2 regions of the Pseudomonas triticicola genome follow, and region 2 is predicted to be linked to the other one. Evidence: predicted binding sites of a transcription regulator. Region 2 holds the regulator's gene; the other holds the start of a gene.
What was found. The regulator FliA, encoded in region 2, starts transcription of late flagellar genes. The targets are predictions, from matches to a motif close to CTAAAGTTTNNNNNNNNNNNGCCGNTAA.
Positions count from the first base shown of each region.

Region 1: a site for FliA is predicted at 5,346-5,373, ahead of KVG85_RS07465 (methyl-accepting chemotaxis protein). Genes of this name have one in related genera too.

Region 1 is NZ_JAHSTX010000001.1:1,656,321-1,663,667, reverse strand. Features, by position in the region: gene KVG85_RS07485 (D-2-hydroxyacid dehydrogenase family protein) at 70-1,023, opposite strand; gene KVG85_RS07480 (alpha/beta fold hydrolase) at 1,036-2,082, opposite strand; gene KVG85_RS07475 (YqaA family protein) at 2,169-2,603, opposite strand; gene KVG85_RS07470 (DUF411 domain-containing protein) at 2,603-3,049, opposite strand; gene KVG85_RS07465 (methyl-accepting chemotaxis protein) at 3,290-5,281, opposite strand; gene KVG85_RS07460 (hypothetical protein) at 5,636-6,163, shown strand; gene KVG85_RS07455 (GNAT family N-acetyltransferase) at 6,209-7,144, opposite strand; gene KVG85_RS07450 (phenylacetate--CoA ligase family protein) at 7,113-7,347, opposite strand, start outside.
Region 2 is NZ_JAHSTX010000001.1:2,801,671-2,809,017, reverse strand. Features, by position in the region: gene flhA (flagellar biosynthesis protein FlhA) at 605-2,734, shown strand; gene flhF (flagellar biosynthesis GTPase FlhF) at 2,746-4,086, shown strand; gene fleN (flagellar synthesis regulator FleN) at 4,203-5,033, shown strand; gene fliA (RNA polymerase sigma factor FliA) at 5,030-5,770, shown strand; gene KVG85_RS12450 (chemotaxis response regulator CheY) at 5,938-6,309, shown strand; gene KVG85_RS12445 (protein phosphatase CheZ) at 6,328-7,116, shown strand; gene KVG85_RS12440 (chemotaxis protein CheA) at 7,170-7,347, shown strand, end outside.

The DNA.
Region 1 (7,347 bases), 1.1 Mb from region 2:
TACAACCTGTGGGAGCGAGCCTGCTCGCGAAGAGGGCGGTTGCAGCAACTCAACTTTAAAGTGATGGAATCAATTCAACAGACGCACCGGCTCCCCAGCTGCCCAACCCTGAATATCCTCGATCATCTGCCGGAAGAACTGTTCGTAATTCTGCCGACTGACATAGCCCACATGGGGGGTAGCCAGGACATTGTCGAGCGTGCGAAACGGGTGCAGGGCCGGCAAAGGCTCTTGCTCGAACACGTCCAGCGCCGCCCCAGCAATGCGCCGTTTCTGTAGCGCCTTGATCAGCGCCGCTTCATCGACGATCGGACCGCGAGCAGTGTTGACCAGCAGCGCGCTCGGTTTCATCCACTCCAGCGCCTGGGCATCGACCAGACCGCGACTGCGTTCGCTGAGCACCAGATGCACCGACAGCACGTCGGCCTGTTCGAACAATTGCTGCTTGCTGACATACGTCACGCCGGCCTGTTCCGCGCGTTCGGCGGTGAGGTTTTCGCTCCAGGCGATTACCCGCATGCCGAACACCTGGCCGAACTGCGCGACCCGCTGGCCGATGCTGCCCAAACCGAGAATACCCAGGGTCTTGCCATGCAGGTCGCCGCAGAGGCCCTGTTGCCACTGGCCGGCGCGCAGGGCATTGGCTTCCTTCACCAGATCACGGGTGGCCGCCATGATCAGCGCCCAGGTCAGTTCCGGCGCGGCGTGTTTGTAACTGTCGGTGCCGCAGACCTTGATGCCCAGCGCTGCAGCGGCCGGCATGTCCAGCGCCGCATTGCGCATGCCGCCGGTGACCAGCAACTTCAAATTGGGCAAGCGTCCGAGCAAGTCGGCGTCGAAACGCGTGCGTTCGCGCATGACGCAGATCACCTCGTACTGGCCGAGGCGCTCGGCCAGTGTCGCGTTGTCGGCCGGGTAATCATGCACGAAGGTCACTTCACCGATGCTCTCCAGCACGGACCAGTCGACCACGTCGCGAGCCACGTCCTGCCAGTCATCGATCACTGCAATCTGCACCGTCATTGGCTTACCTCATCAAGGAGCGGAAGGAGTCTTGCCCAGCCAGCCGAGCAGCGCCTGATGGAATTTTGCCGGTTCTTCCATTTGCGGCGCATGACCCATGCCCGGGAATTCAATCAGCGTCGACTGCGGAATCAGCTTGGCGACCTGTTTGCCGAGCACCTCGTAGTGGCCGATTTTCGCTTTCACTTCCGGCGGTGCGAGGTCTTTGCCGATGGCAGTGGTGTCGGAGGTGCCGATCAGCAGCAGGGTCGGCATTTTCAGATCCTTGAACTCGTAGTAGACCGGCTGGGTGAAGATCATGTCGTAGATCAGCGCCGAGTTCCACGCGACCTGGGTCTTGCCCGGACCTTTGCTCAGACCGGCGAGCATGTCGACCCAGCGATCGAATTCGGGCTTCCAGCGGCCATCGTAATAGGTGGTGCGCTCATAGTCGCGAATGCCCTTGGCCGTGACCTTCAACTCACGCTGATACCACTGATCGACGGTGCGATACGGAACGCCGAGGGCTTTCCAGTCTTCCAGACCGATCGGGTTGACCATCGCCAATTGATCGACCTGCTCCGGGAACAGCAGCGCATAACGGGTGGCGAGCATGCCGCCGGTGGAGTGGCCGAGCACAGTGGCTTTCTGAATGCCCAACGCCTTGAGCAATTGCTGGGTGTTGGTCGCCAGTTGCTGGAAGCTGTATTGATAGTGCGCAGGTTTGCTGGAGGTGCAGAAGCCGATCTGATCCGGCGCAATCACGCGGTAGCCGGCATCGCTCAAGGCCTTGATCGAACTGTCCCAGGTCGCCGCGCAGAAATTCTTGCCGTGCATCAGCACCACGGTGCGGCCGTTGGCCTTGCCATTGGCGGCGACGTCCATGTAACCCATTTGCAGCTTCTGACCCTGGGATTCGAAGGCGAAGTGTTTAAGCGTGTAGGGATATTGGAAGCCTTGCAGCTCCGGGCCATAGGCAGGCCCTTCGGCGGGGGCGGTTTCAGTGGCCGCTTGCGCCATTAATGGCAGGGCAGCGCTGAGGACGAGGCCGGGCAGCCAGCGGGAAAGCGTGACGGACATAAGCACTAACTCCTTGAAAATTGGCCGACTCTGGAAGGTCGGGATTACGCCGACGTTAAACAAAGGCAATCGCAGCGAAGGTTGGTTCAACCGAGCCAGCCGAGGGTCAGCAAGGCCAGCACGCCATAGCGTGCGCCTTTGGCCAGCGTCACGATCAACAGAAAGCGCCCGAGCGGTTCGCGCATGACGCCGGCAATCAAGGTCAGCGGATCGCCAATCACCGGCAGCCAACTGAGCAGCAGCGACCAATGCCCATAGCGCTCGTAGTGCTTGCGCGCCTTGGCCATGTGCTCAGGGCTGACCGGGAACCAGCGTCGATCCTGAAACCGCTCGATGCCACGGCCCAGCCACCAGTTGACCAGCGAGCCGAGCACGTTGCCCAGCGTCGCTACCGCGAGCAAACCCCACAGCCAGTAACGCTCGCTGACGATCAGGCCGACCAGCAGCGCCTCGGATTGCAGTGGCAACAAAGTTGCCGCACCAAACGCAGCAAAGAACAGGCCGAAGTAGGCTGCCCCCATCAACGGGCCGGGTATTCCGCCACTACCACGTCAGCGCCGTCCTTCTTCAGGCCGATCACTTGGTACGCATCGCTCATGCCGTCCATTTCCATGCCCGGCGAGCCCATAGGCATGCCCGGTGCAGCCACACCCAGCAGATCGTCACGCTTGCTCAACGCGAGCACCTGATCGGCCGGCACGTGACCTTCAACGAATTTGCCATTGATGATCGCCGTGTGGCAGGACGCCAGACGCGGTGGTACGCCGTGCTGCTGTTTAAAGCTGCTCATGTCGCTTTCGACGTGATCTTCGACTTTGAAGCCATTGGCTTCGAGATGGCTGATCCACTTCTTGCAGCAGCCGCAATTGGCATCGCGGTGCACTTCGATCGGGATCAAATCGGCGGCTTGCGCCAGGGAGGAGGTGAACAGGGCGCTCAGGGCGAGCAGACGCAGTTGGCTTCGCATGGGAATGGGCTCTCGACTCGGTGAAGGTCAGCAAGAACGCATTTTGACCTGTTTTCCCGCTCCTACATCAACTGAGTGTTTCCAGTTGCTACAAAATACCCGAACCATTGTAGGAGTGAGTCTGCTCGCGAGTGCGGTTGACCAGCCGCAGACACAGTGACTGAAAAATCGCTTACGCGAGCAGGCTCGCTCCCACAGGGGATTGGTGTAAAGGCCAAAATCCCCGTGGTCGCGGTTGGCTCAAACAACCTTGAACCGCCCCATGATCGCGCTCACGCGGCTGTTGGCTTCGAGCAACTGGCGGGTATTGAGCTCGCTGGCCTGGCCGCTCTGCACCAGTTCATCGACCATGTGGCGGATCTGCACCATGCTGCGGTTGATCTCTTCGGTCACTGCGCTTTGCTGTTCGGCGGCGGTGGCGATCTGCGTGCTGAGGCTGTTGATGTGGCTGACCGAACCGGCCATTTCGTCCAGCCCCGAGTTGACTCGGGCGGTGGCGTCAGCGGCGGACTGGCAACTGGCCTGGGTGTTTTCCATGGCACTGACCGAGGAGCTCACGCCTTGGGTCAGACGGGTCAACATTTCGTTGATTTCCGAAGTGCTGGCCTGAGTGCGGGCGGCGAGGGCGCGGACTTCATCCGCCACCACCGCAAAGCCGCGACCCTGTTCACCGGCACGCGCCGCCTCAATCGCCGCGTTGAGGGCGAGCAGGTTGGTCTGCCCGGCAATCGCCCCGATCACGCCGAGGATCTCGGTGATGCGCTGAGCGTCCTGCTGCATGTTTTCAACTTTGTGTGTAGCGCTGGCCACTTCGTCGATCAGCGCGACCACGCTGTTGGTCGCTTCACCCACCACGACGCGCGAGCGATCGGCGTTTTCATTGGCGCGCTGGGTGAACGCAGCGGTTTCAGCGGCATTCTGCGCCACGCTTTCAGCGGTGGAGCTCATTTCGGTAATGGCGGTGACGGTCTGGTCGGTTTCCGAGGCGTGACGCAGCAGAATCTGGCTGGTGTGCGCGGAAGTGCGTTGCAGATTATCGAGGCTGGACGCCATGGCACCGGTGGCCTGGGTGACTTCGCCGATCATGTTCTGCAAATAGACGATGAAGGTGTTGACCGAATGGCCGATGGCGCCCAGTTCGTCCTCAGCGCGAATGGTGATGCGGCGGGTCAGGTCGGCGTCACCGCTGGACAGTGAATCAATGTTGGCTTTCAGAGCCTTCATGCGCTGTACCAGTTTGCGAATCGCGTAAACCTGCAACAGCACCAGCAGGATCACCAGCGGAATCTGGATCAGGCTAAGGCTGTGGAGCACATCGTCACGCTGGGCGGTGAGCATCTTGGTCGGCAGGGCAGTGGCGAGGAACCACGGTGTGCCCTCGATAGGCCGCATGAAGAATGTAGCGTCTTCACCGTTGTTGTCGAACTCGACGCGTTGCGCTTTATCGCGGTTCTGCAGGCCGGTCTTGATCTGATTGATGAAGGTCGAGCTGGCCGCCAGTTCGCTGATGTTCTTCAGCACGATCGGACCGCTGATGCGCGAGCTGTTACTGATGATCTTGCCGTCAGCCTCAACGATGAGCATTTCGGCGTTGAGGTCTTTTTCCTTGCGCGCCACCAGGTCGTTGAAGAAGCCCAGGGTCACGTCGATGGTCGAAACGCCCCAGGCACTGCCGTTCTTGTAGATGGCCATGGCGCAGTTGGTGCGCGGCTCGGCACTGGCGTCGTCCTTATAGGCAGCGGCCCACGCGCACTGACCTCGCGGGGTGGCCATGCCGCCCTTGTGCCAGCTCTGGTCGTAGTAGTTCGGTGCGGCGTCGCTGTTCCAGAACGTATTGACCTTGAGCTGACCCGAGGCATCCCGGTGCCAGAAGGTGCTGAACTTGTTGCGCCCGGCTTCGCGCTGGCCGGGCAATGGCCAGATACCGCCGCCAAAGACTTTCAGTTCGCCGTACTGATCCACCAGCCCTGGCAGCACCACGTCGATGGCGGCGCTGTCGAGCAGGGGGATGGTCTGGGTGATGCTGCGTTGCTGCGCCTGCACCTTGTTCAGTTCGCCCTGAATCTGCACGGCGACTTCGGCGATGCGGTTGAGCACGACCTTCTCTTCGGTATCGCGCAGGGTTGGTGCGACCAGTTGGCTGATGCCGACCACGGTCAGCACGGACAACAACAGGATGAACAGAATCAGAAACAGCGTGTAGCGAGCCTGAATAGTGCGCAGTGCGGGCATGGAACTGATCCTTGAGCGGCTTTTTTGTTGGAGGGCAGGAATAAAACAGGGCGGGTATCACAGCGTATCGTCGTTACGGGCGGAAGCTTTAGGTACTTGCGTGCCGAAAGAACCCTGGGCGATGACCGGTTGGTATCGGGATTGGTACATCTGCAGCAATCGCCACAGTTGTTACATCATGATGACGGCTCTGAAGCAATGTTTGCGGGCCTTGAGCTCGGTGTCATGAATGTACGAGATTTGTAAAATAGCGCACAAAGGGGTTGGTTGGATCAGGCGAAGCGGCCGATACTTGCGCCCATTCAGTTTGTTGGAACAAGGACATTTCATGCTCATTGCACAAGGAATCCTCGCATGACGATCGGCTATACCGGCGCCTGGGAAAGCAAGGCGGGCGTAATGGTCCGTGATACCGGGGCGAAGAAACAGGTTTCGCAGAGCGTCAAGGTGCAGCAGATGCTGACGCTGGTCGGCAATGATCCGAACGCGTTGAACGTCGCTGAGATGGATAAGCAGGGGCTGCGCAAGCAGATCAAGGGCTTCGACCCGGCCAACGTTTCCGTCAAGCAGTTGGGCAACCTCAGCGAATTCCTGCGCGGGCGCGGCCTGATTTCCGAGATCACCTCGATCACCTTGCTCAATGCCGGCGACAAATTCGACCGCTTCGGCGTGCAGAAAGACCCGGAGGCGAAGTTCAACGCGCTGGAATATTTCGCCACGCAGCTCGATGCCATCCAGACCAACAGTCTCAATGGCAATTACTACGGCAAGAGCCTGATTCCCGAATTCAAGAAAGCCATTTACGTTCTGCAGAATCTCAAGACCTATGGCGAAGGCAATGCGGCAGTTCCTTCCGACAAAGGCCTGAAGGCAAAGGCGTAAGATCTGCTGATGATGCCCGCTCATCCTTGTGCGGGCTCATGCTGTTTACGTCGCCGGCACGGCTAGCCGAGTGATGTGGCGTTGTGCCTGGTCATGCAACTGCTGCATGTGCGGACAGTGCAATGTCAGCCTGCGCGTGCGGTATCCACGATGAAACAGTGCCAGCCATCCCCCTCGATTGTCTTGTGCAGGCGCCAGGCCGGTGAAGACGAAACCGATGCCGTTGAGGCTGTGCAGGTCCACGGCAAAGTGTCGCGACAGCTGTAGCCGAATCGAAATCAGCCAATGCCCGGGCAGCGATCGCAACTGGTCGAGCAGTTCCGGATTGAGTTTTTCCAGCCACATTTCATGGCGATTGCCGTGCTGCTGGACCTGAACCGAAGCTCCGCGCCAGCGTCCTGCACCAGCCCCGACGCCAAACACAGCGCTCAGACGCTCCATCAAGGGGCGGCAACTGGTTGGCCATGCCTGTTCTGGCAATGGCCGTTGATAACCATCGATAGCGTGCACACCCAATACGATCGACTCCGGTTTTTTGCAGCCAAAGGGCGAACGGACAAAGTCCGGCAGCAATCCAGTGTTGTGAAAACCGAGACTGATCGCCATGCGTTGAGTGTAAGGGTGATGGGTGACCTGTTTGATCGACACGCTGCGACAACCCAGCGCCTGTGCATGAGTCAACAGTTGCCCGCCCAGCCGCGTGGCAATGTTTTTTCCGCGAGTATCGGGATGCACGGCGCTCAAGGCCAGTTCGGCATCGTGCGAGTTTTCGCTTTGCCGATACAAAGTGGCATGACCAAGAATCCGCTCTCCCTCCACTGCAACCAGTGAGTGCCAGCGTTTGTCGGCGTGGTTCTGGTTGATCAGGCAGGGCATGTAAACGTCGGTTTGCACGTAATGATCGCCATAGACCTCGCGAAACAATTGGCTGACGGCTGTAGCGTCGGTGTCACGGTAATTGCGCAGGATCAACGCTTCCATCACGCACCTCCCTGTCATGTCGGTCGTAGCAGCGTAAATCGACGATCCGCAGGCTTTTCCCTGCGCGAGGGTGGCGCGCAAGGTCCTCGAACCGGCAACTCTGGATGCGCAGCTGCAATAACCCCGAGCCACGCAGTTGCGGTATCTGCGGATACAGTTCGATCAAGCGGGCCTCGAGTCTGTCCTCGATGCGGGTCGATCCT
Region 2 (7,347 bases):
GTGGAGCCGCTACAACCTGTCGCTAAACAGGAAGGGTGGCGGCTGTACGCGGGTTAGCGAACCGGTCAAAGGCACCCGGCAGACCCGAAGGTCTCCCGCATACAGCCACCATGACGAAATCGCGAACATACAGATCCGCAACGAAGCCTGGAACGCTGATGCACCTTTGACATGAGTTCGAGTCGCTAAACCCGATCGCTGATTCGTCAGCGACCGGACAACAATAGAACCCGACCCCAAAGCGCACAAGCCGGCGGATTCTGGCTTGGCTGTAGGCAATGGCGCAAGGATTTGTAGCCTTGAGACCGTGTCTGCAGGTGTCTTTTAAACAGCTTCGTTTAAATCGAAAAAATGCGCCGCATTCGATGGCCTCTTCGCGAGCAGGCTCGCTCCCACAGGGGCCGTATTCCAAATGTCCGATTGGGAATGCATTTCAAACTGTGGGAGCGAGCCTGCTCGCGAAGGGGCCAGCCCAATCAGCCGACAATCACAAGCAAAACCGCTCTATTTCATTCCCCGGCAAAAGTTGGAAAGCTTCTTGCAATAGCCGCCCTGCGCCCGTTCGGGGCGTCAAAAGTTTGCTTTAAAGGAACGGGGAAAACCGGTGGATCGCACTCAGTTATTCAATACAGCACGCACCAACGTTGCCGATCTCAGTCGAGGCAATTTGGGCGTGCCGTTGTTGCTGCTGGTCATGCTGGCGATGATGATGTTGCCGGTACCGCCGTTCCTGCTCGACGTCTTCTTTACCTTCAACATTGCCCTGTCCATCGTCGTCCTGCTGGTCTGCGTGTATGCGCTGCGGCCGCTGGATTTCGCCGTGTTCCCGACCATTCTGCTGGTCGCAACGTTGCTGCGCCTGGCTTTGAACGTGGCCTCGACGCGGGTGGTGATGCTCCACGGTCAGGACGGCCACGCCGCCGCCGGTAAGGTGATTCAGGCCTTCGGTGAGGTGGTGATCGGCGGTAACTACGTGGTCGGTATCGTGGTTTTCGCGATCCTCATGATCATCAACTTCGTCGTGGTAACCAAAGGTGCCGGGCGAATTTCCGAGGTGAGCGCGCGTTTCACCCTCGATGCGATGCCCGGCAAACAAATGGCGATCGACGCCGACCTCAACGCCGGCCTGATCGACCAGAATCAAGCCAAGTCGCGCCGTCAGGAAGTCGCCCAGGAGGCGGAGTTCTACGGTTCGATGGACGGTGCCAGCAAGTTCGTCCGTGGTGACGCGATCGCCGGCCTGCTGATTCTGTTCATCAACCTCATCGGCGGTATGGCGGTCGGTATCTTCCAGCACGGCATGAGCTTCGGCGATGCGGGCAAGGTTTACGCCTTGCTGACCATCGGTGACGGTTTAGTGGCGCAATTGCCATCACTGTTGTTATCTACAGCAGCGGCGATCATGGTGACCCGTGCTTCCGGCTCGGAAGACATGGGCAAGCAGATCAACCGGCAGATGTTCGCCTCGCCGAAAGCGCTGGCCGTGGCCGCTGGTTTGATGGCGGTGATGGGCCTGGTGCCCGGCATGCCGCACTTCTCGTTCCTGAGCATGGCCGCGCTGGCCGCAGGCGGCGCATACCTGTTCTGGAAAAAGCAGAACGTTGCCAAGGTCGTGGCGCTGGAAGAGGTCAAGCGTCAGCAGGAACTGCTGCCGTCGCCGGCCCGCGCCATGGAAACCAAGGAGCTGGGCTGGGACGACGTGACGCCGATCGACATGATCGGCCTCGAAGTCGGCTATCGCCTGATCCCGTTGGTGGACCGCAATCAGGGTGGGCAATTGCTCGCGCGGATCAAGGGCGTGCGCAAGAAGCTCTCGCAGGATCTGGGCTTCCTGATGCCGACCGTGCACATCCGCGACAACCTCGATCTGGCGCCGAGCGCTTACCGCCTGACGCTGATGGGCGTGATTCTCGCCGAGGCCGAGATCTACCCGGATCGCGAACTGGCGATCAACCCGGGCCAGGTGTACGGCTCGCTCAACGGGATCAACGCCAAAGATCCGGCTTTCGGCCTCGAGGCGGTGTGGATCGAAATCAGCCAGCGTGCCCAGGCGCAATCGCTCGGCTATACCGTGGTTGACGCCAGCACCGTGGTCGCCACGCACTTGAACCAGATTCTGTACAAGCACTCCAGTGAGCTGATCGGCCACGAGGAAGTGCAGCAACTCATGCAATTGCTGGCCAAGAGCTCGCCGAAACTGGCTGAAGAGCTGGTGCCGGGCGTGGTTTCGCTGTCGCAGTTGCTCAAGGTTCTGCAAGCGCTGCTCGCCGAGCACGTGCCGGTGCGCGACATTCGCAGCATCGCCGAGGCGATCGCGAACAACGCCGCGAAGAGTCAAGATACCGCCGCGCTGGTCGCCGCTGTGCGGGTCGGCGTATCGCGCGCCATCGTCCAAAGCATTGTAGGCACTGAGTCCGAGCTGCCTGTAATCACATTGGAACCAAGGTTGGAACAGATATTGCTCAATAGTCTGCAGAAGGCAGGACAAGGCTCGGAAGAGGGCGTTCTGCTGGAGCCGAGCATGGCCGAGAAGCTGCAGCGTTCGTTGATCGAAGCGGCCCAGCGTCAGGAAATGCAAGGCCAACCGGTGATCCTGCTGGTAGCAGGCCCGATTCGCGCGATGCTCTCGCGCTTCGGCCGCCTCGCAGTGCCAGGGCTGCATGTACTGGCCTACCAGGAAGTACCGGACAACAAGCAAGTGACCATCGTTGCGACAGTAGGGCCCAACGGCTGAGGTAGTGGTTTATGCAAGTTAAGCGTTTTTTCGCCGCCGATATGCGTCAGGCCATGAAGCTGGTTCGCGATGAGCTGGGCGCTGATGCCGCCATCATCGGCAACCGCCGCATTGCCGGCGGCGTCGAGTTGACGGCGGCTCTGGATTACAAATTGTCGGCGCTGGCGCCACGGGTTCCGAACATGGAACTCGAAGACGAGCTGCGCAAGACCCAGTCGCGCATCGTCACCGCCCAGGCCGAGCTGAGCCTGCGTGGCGAAGCCGACGGCAACACCAATCAGCAGTTGTTCGCAGGGCTGCCGTTGACCGCAGGCCTGCCGCTGACTGCTGCCGAGCCGCTGAGCGAGCCGACCTACGCCGCACCGACGCGCCCGGCCGCAGCACCTGCGCAGGCCTCGGCGGGTGTCGATCCGCGTGCGCTGGAGTCGATGCGTTTTGAATTGAACAGCCTGCGCGAGCTGATGGAAGTGCAGCTCGGCACCCTGGCCTGGAATCAGCTGCAAGGCAGCCGTCCGGCCCAGGCCAATCTGTATCGCCGTCTGCAGCGCATTGGCCTGTCCGGCCCGCTGTCGCGCGATCTGCTGGCGATGATCACCGATATCGAAGAACCCCGTCAGGCCTGGCGCATGCTGCTGGCCCACCTGGCGCGGATGATTGCCGTACCGGAAGTCGAGCCGCTGGAAGAGGGCGGTGTGATTGCCATGGTCGGCCCCGCCGGCATGGGCAAGACCACCACGCTGGCCAAGCTCGCCGCGCGTTACGTGCTCAAGTACGGCGCGCAGAACGTTGCACTGGTGAGCATGGACAGCTTCCGCATCGGCGCGCAGGAACAACTGAAAACCCTCGGGCGCATCCTCAACGTGCCGGTAACGCACGTCGATCCGGGTCAGTCGCTGGTGCAGGCATTGGATCCACTGCTACGCAAACGCGTGGTTTTGATCGATACTGCCGGCCTGCAAGCCAGTGATCCGGCGTTGCGCATGCAGCTTGAGAGCCTGGCCGGGCGTGGCATTCGCTCAAAAAACTATCTGGTCCTGGCAACCACCAGCCAGAAACAGGTTCTAACCGCCGCTTATCACAGTTACAAGCGTTGCGGGCTGGCCGGCTGCATCCTGACTAAACTGGATGAAACGGCCAGTCTCGGCGAAGTGTTGAGCCTGGCGATCAGTCATGAATTGCCGGTCGCGTATCTGACCGATGGCCCACGGATTCCGGATGATTTGCATCTGCCGCGTCGTCATCAGTTGGTCAGCCGCGCCGTCAGCGTGCAAATGCAGGAAGAACCCAGCGAAGAAGCCATGGCTGACATGTTCGCTGATATCTATCACAGCCCGACCAAGCAGGTTGGCTGAGGTAATCATGAACAGTTTTTGTACCTACATCGATGGTCTGCCACGCATTGTTCCGATCAGGAACGCGCAGCCAGTAATGTGGCCTCCGTCTATGCAAGACAAGGTAAAGAAATAACATGGGCAGCATGCATCCCGTACAGGTGATCGCGGTGACCGGCGGCAAAGGTGGCGTCGGCAAGACTAACGTGTCAGTGAACTTGTCGCTGGCGCTGGCAGAGCTTGGCCGTCGGGTCATGCTGCTGGACGCCGACCTGGGCCTGGCGAACGTCGACGTTCTGCTGGGGCTGACACCCAAGCGCACACTGGCCGACGTCATCGAAGGCCGTTGCGAACTGCGCGACGTGCTGTTGCAGGGCCCGGGCGGGATTCGCATCGTGCCGGCGGCCTCCGGCACGCAGAGCATGGTGCACCTGAGCCCGGCGCAGCACGCCGGCCTGATCCAGGCGTTCAGCGACATCGGCGACAATCTCGACGTGCTGGTGATCGACACCGCTGCGGGTATTGGTGACTCGGTAGTCAGTTTCGTACGCGCCGCCCAGGAAGTGTTGCTGGTGGTCTGCGACGAGCCGACTTCGATCACCGACGCTTACGCGCTGATCAAGTTGCTCAACCGCGACTACGGCATGAACCGCTTCCGCGTACTGGCCAACATGGCGCAGAGCCCGCAGGAAGGGCGCAACCTGTTCGCCAAGTTGACCAAGGTCACGGATCGCTTCCTCGACGTCGCCCTACAATACGTCGGCGCCGTGCCGTACGACGAAAGCGTGCGCAAGGCCGTGCAGAAGCAGCGCGCCGTCTACGAAGCCTTTCCCCGTTCCAAGTGCGCGCTGGCCTTCAAGGCCATCGCCCAGAAGGTCGACACCTGGCCGCTGCCGGCCAACCCGCGCGGGCATCTGGAATTTTTCGTCGAGCGTCTCGTGCAGCAAACCGCAGGGCCTGTGATATGACCGCCAGTGGCATGAATCTTTACAAAAAGTCGGCGCGTGACGCGCAATACGAATTGATCGAGCGTTACGCGCCACTGGTCAAACGCATTGCCTATCACTTGCTGGCGCGCCTGCCGGCCAGCGTGCAGGTCGAAGACCTGATCCAGGCCGGGATGATCGGTTTGCTCGAAGTCTCGACCAAATACGACGCCAGCAAAGGCGCCAGTTTCGAAACGTACGCGGGCATTCGAATCCGCGGCGCGATGCTCGATGAAGTGCGCAAAGGGGATTGGGCGCCACGCTCGGTTCACCGTAATACCAGGATGGTCAGCGACGCGATTCGCTCGATTGAAGCTAAAACCGGCCGTGACGCTAAAGATCACGAGGTTGCGGCCGAACTCCAATTGAGTCTCGACGATTACTACGGGATTCTGAATGACACCTTGGGCAGTCGCCTGTTCAGTTTCGACGACCTGTTGCAGGACGGCGAACACGAAGGGCTGCACGAGGATGGCGCGAGTGCTCATATGGAGCCGTCACGCGATCTGGAAGATGAACGCTTCCAGGCGGCGCTGGCGGACGCGATTGCCAATTTGCCGGAGCGTGAGCGACTGGTGTTGGCGCTGTACTACGACGAAGAGCTGAACCTCAAGGAAATCGGTGAAGTCCTTGGCGTCAGTGAATCGCGGGTCAGCCAGTTACACAGCCAGTGCGCGGCCCGTCTGCGGGGGCGTTTGGGGGAGTGGCGAGCGCGCTGAAGGCAGTGTGGGGACACTGCGAAACGAGGCTGGTGCGGTGATGAACGGCGCCGGTCTCGATCCGTTGTGCTCCAGACAAACTTTAAGTGCTGCGCCGATTGATTGAAGTGGCGCGTCCAGGTGCTGGGCGCGTTTAAGACTGCTTGGAGGTCGAATTGAACAAAGACATGAAAATCCTCATCGTTGATGACTTCTCAACGATGCGGCGGATCATCAAGAACCTGCTGCGCGATCTTGGGTTCACCAACACCGTCGAGGCCGACGATGGCACCACTGCCATTCCGGTGCTCAACAGCGGCAGCATCGACTTTCTGGTAACGGACTGGAACATGCCGGGCATGACCGGTATCGACCTGCTGCGTCACGTGCGCGCCGATGAAAAACTCAAGCACCTCCCGGTGTTGATGGTGACTGCTGAAGCCAAGCGCGAGCAGATCATCGAGGCCGCCCAGGCCGGTGTGAACGGTTACGTGGTCAAACCTTTCACGGCTCAAGCGTTGAAAGACAAAATCGAGAAGATTTTCGAACGCATCGGCTGATGAATGCGCGGGGGAGCTATGGAGCATAACGAATCATCACAGGGCGATTTCGAATCGACCCTGAAAAAACACGCGGTCGAACTGGTCGAGAGCCTTGAAAAAGGCAGGTTCGGCGACGCGGTGCAACTGATCCATGAGCTCAATCAGACCCGTGACCGCGGCCTGTATCAGGAAGTGGGCAAGCTCACACGTGAACTGCACAGTGCGATCGTCAATTTCCAGATTGATCCGCACATGCCGCAGGCCGAGGAAGTGTCGCAAATCACCGACGCCACCGAACGCCTGGGCTATGTGGTCAAGCTGACGGAAGCCGCGGCCAACCGCACCATGGATCTGGTGGAAAGCGCCACGCCGGTGGTCAACAGTCTCGCTGATGAAGCGCAGACGTTGAGCGCCGATTGGGGCCGCTTCATGCGTCGCGAGGTCGGGGCTGAAGAGTTCCGTGAACTGGCGCGCCGGGTCGACGGTTTTCTGTCACGCAGCAGCACGGACAACCGTGCGGTGTCGAGCAACCTCAATGACATCCTGCTGGCTCAGGATTACCAGGACCTCACAGGTCAAGTGATCAAGCGTGTGACCCAATTGGTCACCGAAGTCGAAAGCAATCTGCTCAAACTCGTGCTCATGGCCAGTCAGGTCGACCGCTTTGCGGGCATCGAACATGACCGCGCCGCAATGCTTGCTGAAAAAGATCCACAAAAACATCTCTCGCAGGGTGAAGGTCCGCAGATTCATGCCGATAAACGAGAAGACGTTGTGTCCGGTCAGGACGATGTGGACGATTTGTTATCCAGCCTTGGATTCTAGAGTTTCGGAATTCGGGTTTTTTGGGTTTTTAGACCTGTAGGAGCACCCCATTAATGAGCTTCGGCGCCGATGAAGAGATCCTTCAGGATTTCCTGGTTGAGGCCGGCGAGATTCTTGAGCAACTGTCCGAACAACTGGTCGAGCTGGAAAGCCGCCCGGATGATGCAGATCTGCTCAATGCAATTTTTCGCGGTTTCCACACTGTAAAAGGGGGCGCCGGCTTCCTTCAGC